Linked DNA regions of Pseudophaeobacter arcticus DSM 23566. The protein of the gene in region 2 interacts with the protein of the main gene of each other region in a pairwise test. Links are inferred from orthologs where the notes say so. Each region holds a gene or a part of one and is shown on either strand. Other genes may lie near its edges.

The links.
Region 1: the proteins of ARCT_RS0114670 (region 2) and dnaE interact in binary tests that used the Escherichia coli proteins (3 or more experiments, as listed by UniProt). The link is inferred for Pseudophaeobacter arcticus DSM 23566 from one-to-one orthologs.
Region 3: the proteins of ARCT_RS0114670 (region 2) and ARCT_RS0106960 interact in binary tests that used the Escherichia coli proteins (3 or more experiments, as listed by UniProt). The link is inferred for Pseudophaeobacter arcticus DSM 23566 from one-to-one orthologs.

Annotation. Positions count from the first base shown.
Region 1 is NZ_KI421507.1:677,331-683,917, forward strand. What follows is about bases 1,096-5,157. They hold dnaE (DNA polymerase III subunit alpha), read left to right. Parts: upstream 1,096-1,444; coding sequence 1,445-4,957; downstream 4,958-5,157. Other genes in these bases: ARCT_RS0107200 (SlyX family protein), read right to left, coding at 5,112-5,157. Also shown: ARCT_RS0107190 (xanthine dehydrogenase small subunit), read right to left, coding at 1-1,007; more of ARCT_RS0107200, read right to left, coding at 5,158-5,306; ARCT_RS0107205 (crotonase/enoyl-CoA hydratase family protein), read left to right, coding at 5,420-6,247; hisS (histidine--tRNA ligase), read left to right, coding at 6,436-6,587. UniProt on the Escherichia coli protein: DNA polymerase III is a complex, multichain enzyme responsible for most of the replicative synthesis in bacteria. This DNA polymerase also exhibits 3' to 5' exonuclease activity. The alpha chain is the DNA polymerase catalytic subunit.
Region 2 is NZ_KI421507.1:2,195,385-2,200,807, reverse strand. Bases 1,468-4,365 are described here. They hold ARCT_RS0114670 (pyridoxal phosphate-dependent aminotransferase), read right to left. Parts: upstream 3,569-4,365; coding sequence 2,366-3,568; downstream 1,468-2,365. Other genes in these bases: ARCT_RS0114660 (FAD assembly factor SdhE), read left to right, coding at 4,080-4,349; ARCT_RS0114665 (helix-turn-helix domain-containing protein), read left to right, coding at 3,668-4,069; ARCT_RS0114675 (hypothetical protein), read right to left, coding at 1,934-2,347; ARCT_RS0114680 (MATE family efflux transporter), read left to right, coding at 1,468-1,877. Also shown: ppk2 (polyphosphate kinase 2), read left to right, coding at 1-390; more of ARCT_RS0114680, read left to right, coding at 534-1,467; ARCT_RS0114655 (MarR family winged helix-turn-helix transcriptional regulator), read left to right, coding at 4,421-4,918; ARCT_RS0114650 (VOC family protein), read right to left, coding at 5,145-5,423. UniProt on the Escherichia coli protein: Shows aminotransferase activity with methionine and histidine as substrates, and to a lesser extent also with phenylalanine.
Region 3 is NZ_KI421507.1:612,257-617,681, forward strand. What follows is about bases 2,526-5,425. They hold ARCT_RS0106960 (cytochrome c oxidase subunit I), read right to left. Parts: upstream 4,863-5,425; coding sequence 3,189-4,862; downstream 2,526-3,188. Other genes in these bases: ARCT_RS0106955 (DUF2244 domain-containing protein), read right to left, coding at 2,544-3,032; ARCT_RS0106965 (HIT family protein), read left to right, coding at 5,216-5,425. Also shown: ARCT_RS0106935 (GatB/YqeY domain-containing protein), read left to right, coding at 1-456; ARCT_RS0106940 (helix-turn-helix domain-containing protein), read right to left, coding at 662-1,093; ARCT_RS0106945 (DUF2938 domain-containing protein), read left to right, coding at 1,092-1,664; ARCT_RS0106950 (GFA family protein), read left to right, coding at 1,980-2,387. UniProt on the Escherichia coli protein: Cytochrome bo(3) ubiquinol oxidase is the terminal enzyme in the aerobic respiratory chain of E.coli that predominates when cells are grown at high aeration.

The DNA.
Region 1 (6,587 bases), 1.5 Mb from region 2 along the record:
GCCTGACGCGGGATGCTAATGGCTTCGACAAACTCACCGGGGCGGCGATCCTGTTTGCCATAGCCGATAAAGAAGTCCTCAATGGCGATGTCGCGGCGGCTGTCGCCCTGACGCAGATGCAGGCGCGCGGCCAATGCGATCAGCGCGGGCGGGTTGTCCCCAATGGGGGAGCCATTGGCGATATTGCCGCCAATGGTGGCGGCTGCGCGCACCTGTTGGCTGGCAAACCGGCGGATCATTTCCCCATAGGAGGGATGCAGCGGCGCAATAGCCTCGCGCATACGGTTCATGTCCACCATGGCGCCAAAGCGGATCTCCTGGGCGGTCAGCGCGATCTGTTTCAGGTCGTCGCAGCCTTCCAGAAAGATCATCTCGCCCAGATCGCGCAGCCCCTTGGTGACCCAAAGGCCCAGATCGGTGGCACCAGCCACCAGCCGGGCCTCGGGCCTGGCCGCGTAAAGCTGCGCCAGATCATCCGACGATTGCGGAATATTGGCCACCTTGGTGGCTTGGGGCAGGGGCTCCTTGGTGATCCACTGGGGCACGGGCTGGGTCTCGACAGCCTCGGCGGCGCGGATGATCGGCGCATAGCCGGTGCAGCGACACAGGTTCCCGGCCAGTTGTACATCATGATCGGTCGCGCCGTTTTTGTGCGCCGTGACCATCGACATGACAAAACCGGGGGTGCAGAACCCGCATTGGCTGCCGTGATGGCTGATCATCGCCTCCTGTACCGGGTGCAGAGTGCCATCGGCATTCGCCACGCCTTCCACAGTGCGGATGGATTTACCATTGAGTTGCGGCAGGAACAGGATGCAGGAATTCAGCGGTTTGGAGCCTGAGGTATCTGTTACCATCACGGTGCAGGCGCCGCAGTCGCCCTCATTGCAGCCCTCTTTGGTGCCCGTCAGCCCGCAGTCTTCGCGTAGAAAATCAAGCAGTGTGGCCGAAGGATCAAGATCCTCGAGCACAACCTCTTCACCGTTCAAATGAAAGGTGATTGTCATCGTGTGAAACCCGTCGCCTTACGTGAACCACCCCAAATGCCATACTTTCGATGCGACGTAGAAAGTCTGGCGGGCCTTTGCATATGCTTGCTGCGAATAGCCTACGAAGCAGAGCCTTGTTCTGGCAAGAAAAAGCGACTCTGCTATGTCACATTTAGTCGCGCAAGATTATTACCATATACAGGGGGTATGCTGTTATTTTTATAGCAATTCCCACAGCCAGCCCCTTGAGAAATGGCCTCACGGAATAGGACTTTCAAACCTGATTTGATAATACCCCTGATTTTTCAGGCGGTTTACGACGCGATAAGCATCGCAATGCGTCCCGTCTGCCCAATTACACGCCGCTTTGATAACGCGGCATTCGCGGCAGACCCAGAGCTTTTGCGCAAGATCAGCTCTTATCCTTGCGCGGGGGATCGGATAGCTTGGCGGTCATGACAAATGCTCCTCGATTCATTCACCTGCGTAGCCATACGGAATATTCCCTGCTTGAAGGTGCCCTGCGCCTGAAAAAGCTGCCGGATCTGTGCAAAAAGCACGAGATGCCGGCCATTGCGGTGACCGATAGCAACAACCTGTTCTCGGCGCTGGAGTTTTCTGTCTCCGCCAGCAATGCGGGGGTGCAGCCGATCATTGGCTGCCAGATGGATCTGCGCTTTGTCGAACCTGCGCCGGGGGAACGCCCGCAGCCGCCTGCGCCGCTGGTTCTGCTGGCCCAGAGCGAGACCGGCTATGAACATCTGATGAAGTTGAATTCCTGTCTCTACCTGCGTCAGGGCAGCGAGCTGCCCTATGTGACACTGGAGGATCTGGCGACATACGCGGGCGATGTGATCTGCCTGAGCGGCGGGCCGGATGGGCCGGTGGGGCGGCTGCTGCGCCAGGGGCAGCGCCCGGCTGCCGAAGAACTGATGCAGAGGCTCAAGGCGATCTTTGCAGACCGGCTCTATGTGGAGCTGCAACGCCATCCCGGTGAAGACGGCCAGCCCGAGGCAGAAAAGCTGAGCGAGCGCGGCCATGTGGAAATGGCCTATGCCATGGATTTGCCGCTGGTTGCCACCAATGACGTCTATTTCCCCAATACGGAAATGTACGAGGCCCATGACGCGATGATCTGCATCGCCGAAGGCGCCTATGTGGACCAATCCGAACCCCGGCGCCGCTTGACCGCGCAGCATTACTTCAAAAGCCAGGAGGAAATGGTCGCGCTTTTTGCGGATCTGCCTGAGGCCATTGAAAACACCGTGGAAATTGCCAAACGCTGTGCGTTCAAGGCCTATCTGCGGGATCCGATCCTGCCCAAGTTTGCGGATGACGAGGTGGCTGAGTTGCGCCGCATCGCCAATGAAGGCCTGCAACAACGCCTGTCGGTGATCCCCCATGCGGTCACCGTCGAGGAATATCAGGCACGGCTCGATTTTGAGCTCAATATCATCGAAGGCATGGGCTTCCCCGGCTACTTCCTGATTGTTGCCGACTTTATCCAATGGGCCAAGGATCACAATATCCCGGTGGGACCGGGGCGGGGCTCTGGTGCGGGCTCCTTGGTGGCCTATGCGCTGACAATTACCGACCTTGACCCGCTGCGCTATTCGCTGCTGTTTGAGCGGTTTTTGAACCCGGAACGGGTGTCGATGCCTGACTTCGATATCGACTTTTGCATGGATCGCCGCGAAGAGGTGATCAAATACGTGCAAGAAAAATATGGCCGCGACAAGGTTGGCCAGATCATCACCTTTGGCGCGCTTCTGTCCAAGGCGGCGGTGCGCGACATGGGGCGGGTGTTGCAGATGCCCTATGGCCAGGTCGACCGTCTGTCCAAGCTGATCCCGGTCGAAGGCGTCAAGCCGATGTCCATCGTTGACAGTCTCAAGGAAGAGCCGCGCCTGCAGGAAGAGGCCAAGAACGAACCGGTGGTGGACCGGCTGCTGAAATACGGCATGCAGGTCGAGGGGCTGTTGCGCTCGGCCGGTACCCACGCGGCGGGGGTGGTGATTGGCGACCGGCCTCTGGATGCGCTGGTGCCGCTCTACCGCGATCCGCGCTCAGATATGCCTGCCACCCAGTTCAACATGAAATGGGTGGAACAAGCCGGGCTGGTGAAATTCGACTTTCTGGGCCTGAAAACCCTGACGGTTATCCAAAACGCGGTAGATCTGATCAAACAGTCGGGGCGCGATCTGCACACCGCAGCCGACGGCACCCAGCTTTATGAGCCGCCCGAAGGCGCGGTGAACGAGATCAACGCCATCCCGCTGGATGATGAACCAACCTACAAACTTTATTCCTCGGCCAAGACCGTGGCGGTGTTCCAGGTGGAATCCACCGGCATGATGGATGCGCTGAAACGGATGAAGCCAACCTGTATCGAAGACATCGTGGCGCTGGTGGCGCTGTATCGTCCCGGCCCGATGGAGAACATCCCCACCTATTGCGAGGTGAAAAACGGCCTCAAGAAGATCGAATCCGTACACCCGCTGATCGACCATATTCTGGAAGAAACCCAAGGCATTATCGTTTATCAGGAACAGGTTATGCAGATTGCCCAGGTGATGGCAGGCTATAGTCTGGGGGGTGCGGATCTGTTGCGCCGGGCCATGGGTAAGAAGATCAAGGAGGCGATGGACGCCGAACGGCCCAAATTTGAAAAAGGTGCCGGCGAAAACGGCGTGCCTGCAAAAAAGGCCTCCGAGGTTTTTGACCTTCTGGAGAAATTCGCCAACTACGGTTTCAACAAATCCCACGCGGCGGCCTATGCGGTGGTTTCGTATCAGACCGGCTGGCTCAAGGCGAACCACCCGGTTGAATTCATGGCTGGCGTGATGAACTGCGATATCCATCTGACGGATAAGCTGGCGATCTATTTTGAAGAGGTCAAAAAGGGCCTAGGCCTGGCCTATGTGCCACCCTGTGTGAACCGCTCGCTGGCGACGTTCAATGTGGTCAACGGCGAGCTGGTCTATGCGCTGGGCGCGCTGAAAAACGTTGGCATGGATGTGATGCGGCTGGTTGCGGAGGCCCGGAACGAGGACGGGTTTGAGCGCCCCTTTGTCAATCTGTTTGATTTTGCCCGTCGGGTGAACCTGAAAAAGATCGGCAAACGCCCGCTGGAGATGCTGGCCCGCGCCGGTGCCTTTGATCAGCTGGACCGTAACCGCCGCCGGGTGTTCGACAGTCTTGAGGGATTGGTGAACTATTCTAATGCGATCCACGAACAGAAGACCTCCAACCAGGTGTCCCTGTTTGGTGAGGCCGGCGATGACCTGCCAGAGCCGCGTCTGGCCAACACCCCCGATTGGCTGCCAGCTGAGCGGCTGTCTGAAGAATTCAAGGCGATTGGCTTTTATCTGTCTGGTCACCCGCTGGACGACTATATGCCAGCCCTGAAACGCAAGGATGTGATGACCCTGGATGAGGTCATGATCAAGGCCGAGCGCGGGCCGTTCATGGCCAAAATGGCCGGGGTGGTCGCCGGGCGGCAAGAGCGCAAATCGGCCCGCGGCAATCGTTTTGCCTTTGCCCAGCTGTCGGATACCACCGGCGGCTATGAGGTGACGATTTTCTCGGATGTGCTGGAAAAGGCACGGGAATTCCTCGACACCGGCTCCAAGGTGGTGATCACCGCCGAGGCCACGATGGAGAGCGACCAGCTGAAACTGCTGATGCGCTCTGCCGGGCCGGTGGATGCGGCCATTGCCGATGCGGGGCGGTCCTCGCTGCGGGTCTATCTGGATGACGTCGCGGCCATCAGCACCGTGGCCACCGTGCTGGAGGACGCCAAATCCGCCGCCCGCAACGCCAGTCCGGGTGCGATTTACTTGTATCTGCAAGACCCCGGCCTGCCCGGGGATGTAGAGATGGACCTGGGCCAGCCCTTCCCGATCAACCCGCAGATCAAGGGCGCGTTGAAATCGCTGGAAGGGGTGATGGAGGTTGAGGAGATTTGACGCGGCCAGCTTCCGCCGATTGCTCGAAAAGGGATGAGCAAACCGTCAAAGACATGGTCTGAGCGCCTGTAAAGCCAAGGGCCGGCCGGGAATCAGGGGCACGCCAGAAACCAAGGCAAAGCCGGGCTGGTCAGGATCAGCACCAGAATCAGTATCAGTAGTGCGGCGGACGTTCGTCGCCGAACACATGGGCGCCGCCGCTGCCCTGTTCGCGGGTGGCTTCGCGTTCCATCAGCATCCTTACCCGTTTGGACAGGCGATCCATCTCGTTTTGCTGGCTGGCGACCACGTCGCTCAGCTCTTCGACGGTGCGGGTCAGGTGGGCGATCTTTTCTTCCAAGGCTTGCATGTTCATCTCCATAGCTGCGCAACGTCATAAGCACCTTCCCCTTGCCGGTCCATGGGCAAGACGCGCAGGCTCAGTTCAAATAGGGATGCCAATGAGCTGCGAGGGAAACAACCATGCCTGCGACCGAAGTTGAAATGCCACCGGTAGAGATCAGCCAGCGCGACGGCGTGATGACAATTGCCATCTGCCGTCCGGAAATCCGCAATGCGGTGGGGCCTGCCACGGCGCGCGCCCTTTATGCGGCGTTTCTGCGCTTTGAGGCCGAGGAGACGGCAAAAGTCGCAGTCCTGACCGGACGGGGCGGTTACTTCTGTGCCGGCTTTGATCTCAAATCCGCAGGGCAGGGCGCCTCGGATGAGTGGCTGGGCTCGCTGGATATCGAGGCCGATTGGCGCGATCCCATTGTTGATCCCCGTCCCGGACCAATGGGGCCGTCGCGGCTGATGCTGTCAAAGCCGGTGATTGCCGCGATTGAAGGCCCGGCTGTTGCGGGCGGCATGGAGCTGGCCGCCTGGTGCGATATGCGGGTCATGGCGGAGGATGCCTTTGCCGGTGTGTATTGCCGCCGCTGGGGGGTGCCGCTGATTGATGGTGGCACCGTTCGCTTGCCGCGTCTTCTGGGGCAGGGCCGCGCCAATGATCTCATCCTGACCGGCCGCACCTTGCCAGCCGAGGAAGCCCACCGGATTGGCTTTGCCGATCGGCTGTCTCCAACTGGGGAAGCCCTGGATATGGCGCAGGCCCTGGCGCAGGAGCTCACCCGGTTTCCGCAGGCCTGCATGCGGGCGGATCATCTGTCGGCGCGGATCCCCTCGCAGGAGCTGGCGGCGGCGCTGCGGCGCGAGTGGCGCTCGGCCAAGACCTTTCTGGCTGAGGGGCGCACCGGGGCGCAGCGCTTTGCCTCTGGGTTGGGGCGGTCCGGCGATTTCTCGCAGATCTGATCGCTGTTCAGGGCGCCCGACAAGGCGCAAGGCCTGTCGCATTCCTGTCATGCTTAATAGCTAGGCAGCGCCAGATCGCGTGTCTTTGTACAGGCGCCGTCGAACCTGTTGCCTTGCTCACGGGCACGGCTTGGGCTAGACCCCGCGGCGAGTAAATGACCTAAACCCACCCGTGAGGAGGCCTTTTCATGGCCAAGATCAAGAAACAGCCCCGTCCCAAGGCGGTAACGCCCAAGGGATTTCGTGACTATTTCGGCGAAGAGGTGACACAGCGTTCTGAAATGCTGCGTGCCATCGCGGGTGTCTATCATCATTACGGGTTCGAGGCGCTGGAGAGCGC
Region 2 (5,423 bases):
CGGCTTTATAAATACTGGTTCTCGGTCACCCAGGCCGAGCAGCTGCGCCGGTTCAAATCGCGCAATACCGATCCGCTGAAACAATGGAAACTGTCGCCGATCGACAAGGCCTCATTGGACAAATGGGATGATTACACCGAGGCCAAGGAGGCAATGTTCTTTTATACCGACACCGCAGACGCGCCCTGGACCGTTGTTAAATCCAATTGCAAGAAACGCGCCCGGTTGAACTGCATGCGCCACTTCCTCAGCACCCTGGACTATCCTGGCAAAGATTATGCGATCGCCCAGGATCCCGATCCGCTGATTGTTGGCCAGGCGCATCATGTGATTCAGCGCTCGGATCACATTTTGGGTAAGTCCCTGCACCCGGAAGCAAAGTCGCGTTAAGAACCAATGTAATTCCCGCCCTGTCAAAGGGGTGAGTTTGCCTTGGAATTGCTCTTTGCGCTCTCGGTGCTTGCCGGGGGCGCAGTACCTGCTAAGACTGCCCTATGGTAGATCAATCGCACCCTCTTTTGTCCAAATCAAAAATGCCCGTCGCAGGCCACCTGCGGGCGGTCTCTGTGCTTGGCTTTCCACTGGTTGGTGGTCATGTGGCGCAATATGCCATTGGCATGACGGATTCGCTCATGCTGGGCTGGTACGGCGCCGGGGCTCTGGCGGCGGTGACCCTGGCGGGGTCCTATTTCTTTGTGTTTTTCCTGATGGGCGCGGGATTCGCTATCGCTGTAATGCCACTGGTGGCTGCCGCTGCCGGGGCCGGTGAAGAACGCCAGATCCGCCGCGCCACCCGCATGGGGCTTTGGCTGTCGCTGCTCTATGGCGTGGCGGCTATGCCAGTTCTGCTGTTTTCGGAATATATCCTGCTGGCACTGGGGCAAAAGCCCGAGGTGGCAGGACCTGCCTCTGCCTATCTGCAATTGGCTGGCTGGGGGCTGTTTCCGGCCCTGTTGGTTATGGTGCTGAAATCTTATCTGGCGGCGCTGGAGCGTACGCAGATCGTGCTTTGGATCACCATTTTGGCAGCTGTCGTGAACGGGCTGGTGAACTATGCGCTGATCTTTGGCAACTGGGGCGCACCAGAGCTGGGGATCGCCGGGGCTGCCTATGCCTCGATTGCGACGCAGGCAGTGTCATTGCTGGCGGTAGGGGGCTACGCGCTGTGGGTGCTGCCCGAGCATGAGTTGCTGAAGAATTTTCACCGCCCGGATTGGGAGATGTTCTTTCGGGTGTTCAAACTGGGCATGCCCATTGGCCTGACCAATCTGAGCGAAGTCAGCCTGTTTGCCGCATCCGCCATGATGATGGGCTGGCTGGGAACCATCTCGCTGGCAGCCCATGGCGTGGCGATGACCCTGGCGGGGCTGACCTTCATGGTGCATCTGGGCCTGAGCAATGCCGCCACCATCCGTGCAGGCAATGCCTATGGGCGCCGGGACCGTGCCCATATGGCGCTGGGGGCTCAAGTGGTGATTGTACTGTCGCTGGTGATGGCGCTGATTGGCAGCGCAGCCTTTTTGCTGGTGCCGGACCTGCTTATTTCGCTGTTTCTTGACCCCCATGACCCCAATAAGCCCGAGATCCTGATTGTCGGCGCCAGCCTCTTGGCTATGGCGGCACTGTTTCAGCTGGCTGATGGCATGCAGGTGATCGCGCTGGGGCTGCTGCGCGGTGTGCAGGACACCAATTGGCCGATGGTGATTGCGGCGCTGAGCTACTGGGCGATTGGTGTTCCGGCCTCGTATCTCTTTGGCTTCACCTTTGGCTGGGGTGGCGTCGGGGTCTGGTCCGGGCTGGTGCTGGGGCTTTGCTTTGCAGGCCTGTTCCTGATGCTGCGCTTTTGGCGCCATTCCATCAAACAGACAGAAGAATAACCCAAGGCATAAACGGCCAGGGCGGGTCGCAAAGCCGCCGGGACGGGCGATAGCCCTTAGTCGCCTTTTTGCCCCTTCATCAGCCGATCCGCCTTTTTGCGCACCAAAACGCTGCGCAGGTCATGCATGGTGAGCAAAAGATCATCGGTGACGGCTTCGAGCTGTTCGTCGGTGGCCTTGGTCTGGGCCCAATGGGCGGTGAGGTTCAGATGATCCACCGCCCGTTTGATATCGTCAATTTCACGTGCCGCCAATACCGCGTGCCGGTCCGTCATCCAGGATTTGATCGCCGCCAGATCACGCTCTGACAAGGCCCGCCCGCCGTGCGGTTTGATCTCGCCGTTGCGGATGTTGATGGCGGCAATCTGATCCATGTCGATGCGCCGCTGCCGGTTTTCGGTATCAACCCGAAACACAAAGGCACCGTTTTCACGGACGCGAAAGAAATACTCGGGCAGCGTTGCGGCCATCAGACAGGATCCCTTGACTCAGGTAAGGGAGGCGCAGAACGCAGCAATGCGCGCACAGGCCTCGGTGAGGGCTTCGTCCGATGTGGCATAGCTGACCCGGAAATTCGGCGACAGGCCAAAGGCGGCGCCAAAGACCACCGCGACATCCGCCTCGGCCAACAGCGCCGTTGCAAAGGCCTTGTCGTCCTCAATCACAGTGCCTTTGGGAGTAGTCTTGCCGATCAGACCTTTGATCGAGGGATAGACATAAAAGGCACCTTCCGGGGTGGGGCAGGTCATGCCGTCGATGGCGTTGAGCGCAGCCACCACCAGATCTCGGCGACGTTTAAAGGCGACATTGTTGGGCGCAAGGAAATCCTGTGGGCCATTCAGCGCCTCAACCGCAGCCCACTGGCTGATCGAAGAGGGGTTGGAGGTGGACTGGGACTGGACCTTGCGCATGGCGGCAATCAGATGCTGTGGCCCGGCGGCATAGCCGATGCGCCAGCCGGTCATGGCATAGCCCTTGGAGACACCATTGCAGGTGAGGGTGCGTTCATAAAGGCCAGGTTCAACCTGCGCTGGGGTGGCAAATTCAAAGCCATCAAATACCAGGTGCTCGTACATGTCATCCGACATCACCCAGACATGCGGGTGACGCATCAGGACATCGGTCAGCGCCTTCAGCTCGGTGCGGCTATAGCCGGCACCGCTGGGGTTGGACGGCGAGTTGAAGATGAACCATTTGGTCTTGGGGGTGATCGCTGCCTCCAGTTGTTCTGGGGTCAGTTTGAAATCTGTCTCCAGGCTGGCCTCGACTGCGACGGGCGTGCCGCCAGCCAGCAGCACCATATCCGGGTAGCTCACCCAGTAGGGGGCGGGAATGATCACCTCGTCGCCGGGGTTCAGCGTCGCCATGAGGGCATTGTAGAGCGTCTGTTTGCCGCCGGTGCCAACCGAGACCTGAGCGGGCTGATAAGACAGACCATTTTCGCGCTCAAACTTGGCGCAGATGGCTTGTTTTAGCTCGATGATACCATCGGGGGCGGTGTATTTGGTCTTGCCTGCGGCAATGGCGGCGACAGCTGCATCCTTGATGTTTTGCGGCGTGTCAAAGTCCGGCTCGCCTGCGCTTAATCCGATAACATCGCGGCCTGCGGCCTTGAGTTCGGCGGCCATAGCGGTGATCGCAATTGTGGGTGACGGTTTTACACGCTCGAGGGTCTTGGAAAGAAAAGACATGGCGGCAGGTCCCTGTTTGAATGTTCTTGGCAACTGTCATAGGGTGCCACCAAATCTCGATCAAGCAGCATTGATACAGACCAGAAACGGAGATGGCAAATGTCTGACGAAACAACAGATTGGTTCGGACCAGAGGCGGCAACATTTGGCGATCGCGTCGCTGCGGCCCGCGAAGCCGCCGATATGACCCAGGCACAGTTGGCGCGCCGCCTAGGGGTCAAGAAAAGCACTCTGATCGGCTGGGAGCAGGATCTGTCGGAACCACGCGCCAACAAGCTGTCGATGGTATCTGGTCTGTTGAATGTCTCGATGTCCTGGCTGCTGACCGGCGAGGGTGAAGGCATGTCGGAACCCAGCGAGATAGATATCGAAGCGGGCGATTTTGCCGGTATCCTGAGCGAACTGCGGACCCTGCGCAACGAAATGCGCAGCAATGCCGAACGGGCTGCCCGGCTGGAAAAGAAACTTCGCACGCTGGCGCAGAGTGCTGCGACCACGTGAGGCCGATAGAATGACTGAAACGACGGAACTGCATGAACACCGCCTGAAGCGTCTAAAGATGCGGTCGATGCGGCGCGGCATCAAAGAGATGGACATTCTGCTGACGGCCTATGCCGATGCGAACCTGCCAACGATGGATGCGGCCAAGCTGGATCTCTATGATCAGCTGTTGCATGAAAACGATCAGGATCTTCTTCAGTGGGTGACTGGCCAGGTTGCATCCCCCACTCCCTATGAGGCGCTCATCCAGGAAGTCGTACAAAGCCATCAAACTAAATAAAAAACCAGCTTAACGCATTTTTGGGGAATTTTCTGCATTATCCTCTTAGCAAACTCGAGTCGGAGATGCGTATGAGTATGGAAATGCCAATTGGCCAGCTGGACCGTAAAGGGTTCATGACTGGTTACCTTGAAGCGCTGGCACTGGTGGAGCGACTGCACCGGCTGTTGTTGGATGTAATCAAGGATGAGTTCGAACGCGTGGGCGTTCTGGAAATTAATGCAGTGCAGGCACTGCTCTTGTTCAACGTAGGTGACAACGAGGTCACCGCCGGGGAGCTTAAGAGTCGTGGCTATTATCAGGGCAGTAATGTCAGCTATAATCTTAAAAAGCTGGTTGAGCTGGACTATATGCACCATCAGCGCTGCGAGATTGACCGTCGTTCGGTTCGGGTTCGCCTGACGCCGCGCGGTCGCGAGATCCGCGATATTGTCGCGGGCCTCTTTGCACGCCACGCCGAAGGTCTGGAGGGCAAGGATGTTATCAGCCGCGAAGGCATTGCTGACATCACAAGCTCGCTAAAGCGTGTGGAACGGTATTGGTCGGATCAGATCCGCTATATCTATTAAAAACAGGGCTTTGGGGGTAACCCCCCTGAGCAGAGATTCTGGGTGGGCAAGAAATGCGCCGCCCAAAGCCAAAATAATTTTGGTTCGGCTTGACACCAGTCGCATCGAGACTTGAAGAATTCGGGTTCGCTATAAAACGCACCGCAAAGTCCTAACGGGACTGGCGGTGCGTTTTTATTTGTGCCTGCCTATTTCAAACCGGAACCTGTGCTCCCGGCATCCAGTGCTACCAGTGGCCGGTATTTTCCATGCTGGTCCAGGGTTCTGCTGGCTCCAGGGCTTCGCCGTTTTGCAGCAGCTCGATTGAGATATTGTCGGGCGAGCGGATAAAGGCCATGCGCCCGTCATGGGGCGGGCGGTTGATGGTGACGCCGTTGTCCTGCAAAAACTGACAGGTCTCATAGATATTATCGACACCATAGGCCAGATGGCCAAAATGACGGCTGTCACTCGGCAGGCCTTCGTCGCCATCCCAGTTATAGGTCAGCTCTACCGGGGTTTCTTC
Region 3 (5,425 bases), 1.6 Mb from region 2 along the record:
GTCAATCAGGCTCTGAAACAGGCGATGAAAGACAAGGAGGCCCAGCGGATAAGCACGCTGCGCCTGATCAACGCTGCAATCAAAGACAAGGAAATCGCAGCCCGCGGTGGGGATGCAGAGACCAGCATCGGCGACGACGAAGTCTTGGCGATCCTTGGAAAAATGACCAAGCAGCGCAACGAGAGTGCCCGCGCCTATGAAGAGGCCAGCCGTCTGGATCTGGCCGAACGGGAACTGGAAGAAATTGCCATAATCCAGGAATTCCTGCCCAAACAGCTCGACGACGACGAGGTCCGCGCCGCAGTCAAGGCGGCAGTGACCGAAAGTGGTGCCACATCGATTCGCGACATGGGCAAGGTGATGGGGGCGTTGAAAGCCAAATTCACCGGCCAGATGGATTTTGGCAAGGTCGGCCCCATGGTCAAGGACGAGCTGTGCAAGGACGGCGGCTGCTGAGGCTGCGATGACTATTAAGGTGACGTGTCAAAAGGGATCCGCAGCGCGGGTCCTTCTTTGTTTTGGCGGCGCTCCGCTTTCAGCCCATTCCACCTGATACTGCAAGTTCCAAGAATGTCTGCAATAGGACGCTCTCTGGCGAAGCGGCGCAATCATCGGCTGCATTTGCAAATGCCACTGTTAGGTAAACCACCCGGCAATCAATTTAATCATTGCTGGGCCTGTTTCGATGCGCTTTGGCAGCAGTCTTTTTCTTGGTCAGTGCAACGCGCATGATCCGCTTGAACCGAGGGCAATCCATATGATTTTCTGCAGTGCATTTTACGATATGGCGAAGTCCATCTCTTAAACTGGTCAGCTCTTTGATCGTCGCATCAAGTGCGTCTGCCTTTGCAACCAGGACATTGCGTTCCAGGTTGGGGGTGCCGTCTGTTCCAATCATCTCCTTAATCTCCAGCAGCGAAAATCCCGCAGTTCGTGCCAGAGCAATAAGGGAAATACGCGCCTTTACTTCATTCTCGTAAAGACGCTTCAAACCCCGTCGTCCCACTGAACGGATCAGGCCAACGTCTTCATAATAGCGAAGTTTTGAAGCTGAAAACCCGCTTAAACGGGAGAGTTCTGAAATATCTAGCATGACCTTGACCTCAAGTTGGCTTGAAGTTGTATGTTGTATCCCTCGTACAAAACATCAACAAAAACTGAGGCCTTTAACTATGGCGACACATATTTTTCTGAACGCGGCTCTCATTGGGGTTGGCGCAACTGCTTTCATGGATTTGATCGCACTTGCTCAGAAACACGTTCTGTCTCAACAGCCGCTCAACTATGCGATGGTCGGACGCTGGTTCGGCCATATGATCCGGGGGAAATTCGTACATCGTCCCATTTCGGCGAGCCGGCCAATTCCATTCGAACGGGTCACCGGTTGGAGTTCACATTATCTGATTGGCATTTTGTTCGCTCTCGCATTTCTTGCCCTTGTTGGTGACGGCTGGCTAAAAGCCCCCAGTTTGTTGCCAGCATTAGCGTTTGGTGCATTGACGGTTCTGGCGCCCTTTCTCGTAGTTCAACCGGGTATGGGGGCTGGGTTGTTTGCGCGGAACCTGCCCAACCCGAACGTCGCGCGCCTCAAAAGCGGATTTGCACATCTCAGTTTCGGGATAGGTCTGTGGGCTGCGGCTTGTTGCGCATCCGCATTTTCCTGACATCAAACGGAGAAAACAGCGCAGCTGGCCCCAGGACATGGAGAAAGCTGACGGCGCCTAAGTCCAAAAACCGCCACCCGTATTCCGATTTTGCGTGTAACTGCAGCAGATGGCGGCAATGAGCCCAAAATGCCGAATGCTGCGCGCGCCACGCGTTGGAGCAATGGTACGCAAAGCCGACATTTCCGTCAGAACGGTTGCTCAGAACCGTGTTCTTTCACCTGCCGACGCGGAGGGCTACAAGCTATGGGTTGGAAGGCAGATATTCGCTCGCATTCCGAGGGAAGCCAAATACCCTGTGGGAGGCCCAAAGAGGTGAAACAAAAAACAAAGGGCGCGTGCCTTTGCGGCGGCATCACATTCGAGATCGACGGCGTGTTCGAATATTTTTTCCTGTGCCATTGCTCGCGTTGCCGCAAGGATACCGGCTCGGCCCATGCGTCCAATATCTTTGCGCCCGGCGGCAAGGTCTCCTGGCTTTCGGGCCAGGCTCTGGTCCGCTCATTCCGGCTGCCGGGCACCCGGCACGGCAAGAGCTTCTGCGCGACCTGCGGCTCGGCGCTGCCGGACCTGCAGATGGATGGAACCCTGCTCGTTGTACCTGCAGGCTGTTTGGACACGCCGCCTGATATCCGGCCCCAAGCCCGTATCTCGTGGGAGAGTCGGGCCTGTTGGGATGACGGCCTTAGCGACCTTCCCAAGGTGGAGGGCCTTCCGGGATAGATGCAATTGGACCTTAACAGCCGTCGTCGGGTAGCCATATTGCAGTCGGCAGGACGCGGCGATAGCCAAGGACCGGTCATTGGCGCAAACGCTGTGAATTCACATTTTGCCCGCAGAGCTATCGCAGAACTATCTTTGGCTGCTACGCCCCAGCACTCAAAGAACCTGTAACAGTTCATCATAAAGCGCCTGTCTTTCGTCCTCGGACAGGAAGGCGCCGATCTCTACCTCGCGGCCGCCTCCGCGCAGGGTGACGTAGTTGGGCACCGGACCACCCAAAGGGTGGAGCTCTACCGTTACCCAGAAGCGGTTGCACTGCCAGCTTTGCTGGGTGCCATTGGCATTGCGTCGCTCTAGCCGGGCCTCATGGGTATCAAGCGTCAGGACCTCGATCACCTGCGCATCGCGCCGGTTGCGGTCCAGTGCATATTTCAGGCCAAACAGCGCCAGCAGCAAAAACGGCAGCAGCCCCCAGAACACAACGGATCCGGCAAAGGCCAGCAGTGGCAGGGCGATCAGCAGGGCTGTCACCCCAATGAAACGCGCGTAGCCCTGCGGCGGCAGCGATTGATGCGGCCACAGATGCATTTCGCAGGGAGACATGGGGTCTGATGCGGAGGGTGGGGTGATCCAGGAATAGGGCATGGGTGGTCTTTGGCACTGGGCGGCGGTGGGGGAGTTTTGCGTATTTAGATATGTTGGAGACAGCTTTTCAAGCGGTCAAATCGGCAGGCGTTTCCGGAAATGAAAAAGGCCCCGAAGCTGCTGCTGCGGGGCCTTTTGTTTAGCGAACACCAAACCTTAGTGAGAGTGGGATTTGTCCCAGTCTTCCTGCTTTGGCAGGATCTCGAAGGTATGCTCTGGTGGGGGGCAGGGCAGGGTCCATTCGAGAGTGTCGGCGTATTCATTCCAATAGTTGTTCTGGGTGATGCGTGCGCCGCGCAGCAGCGAATAGATCACCACACCAAAGAACAGAATGAAGGATGCAAAGGACAGGAAGGCGCCATAGGACGAGATCTTGTTCCAGTAGGCAAAGCCTTCAGGATAGTCGATGTAACGACGGGGCATGCCCTGACGACCCAGGAAGTGCTGGGGGAAGAAGGTCAGGTTGGCACCGATGAAGAACATCCAGAAGTGAATCTGCGCGCCCAGCTCGTTGTACTGACGCCCGGTTATCTTACCAAAGTAGAAGTAGACACCCGAGAAGATCGCAAAAACGGCGCCCAGGCTCATCACGTAGTGGAAGTGAGCAACCACATAATAGGTGTCGTGATAGGCGCGGTCGATGGAGGCCTGCGACAGAACCACCCCTGTGACACCACCAACGGTGAACAGGAAGAGAAAGCCAAAGGCAAACATCATTGGCGCTTTGAACTCGATGGAGCCGCCCCACATGGTGGCGATCCAGGAGAACACCTTAACGCCCGTGGGCACCGCGATAACCATGGTGGCCAGCATGAAATAGGCCTGTTGGTTCAGCGACATGCCAACGGTGTACATGTGGTGCGCCCAAACAACGAAGCCCAGAACACCAATGGCGATGATCGCCCAGACCATGGGCAGATAGCCAAAGACCGGCTTGCGCGAGAAGGTGGCAATCACATGGGAGATGATACCAAAGCCCGGCAGGATCACGATGTAGACTTCGGGATGCCCAAAGAACCACAGGATGTGCTGATACAGGATTGGATCGCCGCCACCGGCAGGATCAAAGAAGGTGAAGCCAAAGTTGCGGTCCATCAAGAGCATGGTGATGGCGCCGGCAAGAACCGGCAGCGACAGCAGGATCAGCCAGGAGGTGACAAAGATCGACCAGCTGAACAGCGGCACCTTGAACAGGGTCATGCCGGGGGCACGCATGTTCAGGAAGGTGGTGATCATGTTGATCGCGCCCAGGATCGAAGAGGCCCCAGAGACGTGCACAGCAAAGATCGCCAGATCCATCGAATAGCCGCCTTCATTGACCGACAGTGGCGGGTACAGAACCCAGCCCACACCGGAGCCCAGCTGACCATTGCCGCCGGGCGACAGAACCGAAGCAACCGCCAGCGAAGTACCGGCGACATAAAGCCAGAAGCTGAGGTTGTTCATCCGCGGGAAGGCCATATCCGGCGCGCCGATCTGCAGTGGCATGAAGTAGTTGCCAAAACCGCCGAACAGCGCCGGAATCACCACAAAGAACATCATCAAGATGCCGTGGGCAGTGATCAACACATTCCAGAGATGACCGTTCGGAGTACATTCGCTGGAGGCATCCGCAAAGAAGCGGGCACCTTCTGCACACATGTACTGAACGCCGGGATCCATCAGTTCCAGCCGCATATAAACGGTGAACCCGACAGAGATGAAACCTACAAGCGCCGAAACGATGAGGTAGAGAATGCCGATATCCTTATGGTTCGTGCTCATGAACCAGCGGGTAAAAAATCCGCGCTCGTCTTCGTGGCCGTGACCATGAATGGCTGCGTCCGCCATTAGGTGCCTCCTGTTGCATAACTTCTTGGCCCCAGGAAACACTCCGGGTGGCCGTAGACTCATATGCGGTTTTAGTGCGCCGTGTGGTGGCCTTCAATGGCGGAGTTTGATCTGGATCAAGATTAATTGTCGCGGGCACTTGTTTTTTCCGCAGTTTTTCCCAGCTTCAACAGGTTTTGCGCGGATCCGGCGGGTCTTTTCTTGGGGTTTTGCTGCCTCAGGTGGGCGAGGGGTCGTTTGGCCTGCCAAAGTTCAATGGCTTGACCGTGGGGGGCATGCACCGCAAAACCCCAGTGAAGACCTGTGCAGAACAGTGCGAAACAGAACAGTGCAACCCGAAGGAGGCCAGCTCAATGACTGCCTATGATCCCGAAAACATCTTTGCCAAAATCCTGCGCGGAGAAATCCCGTCGGCGCGCGTTTACGAGGATGAGCACACCCTGGCATTTATGGATATTATGCCCCGCGCTGATGGCCATCTGTTGGTGATCCCCAAAACCCCCTGCCGCAATGTCCTGGACGCCAGCCCGGAACAACTGGCTGCGGTAATGCAAACGGTGCAG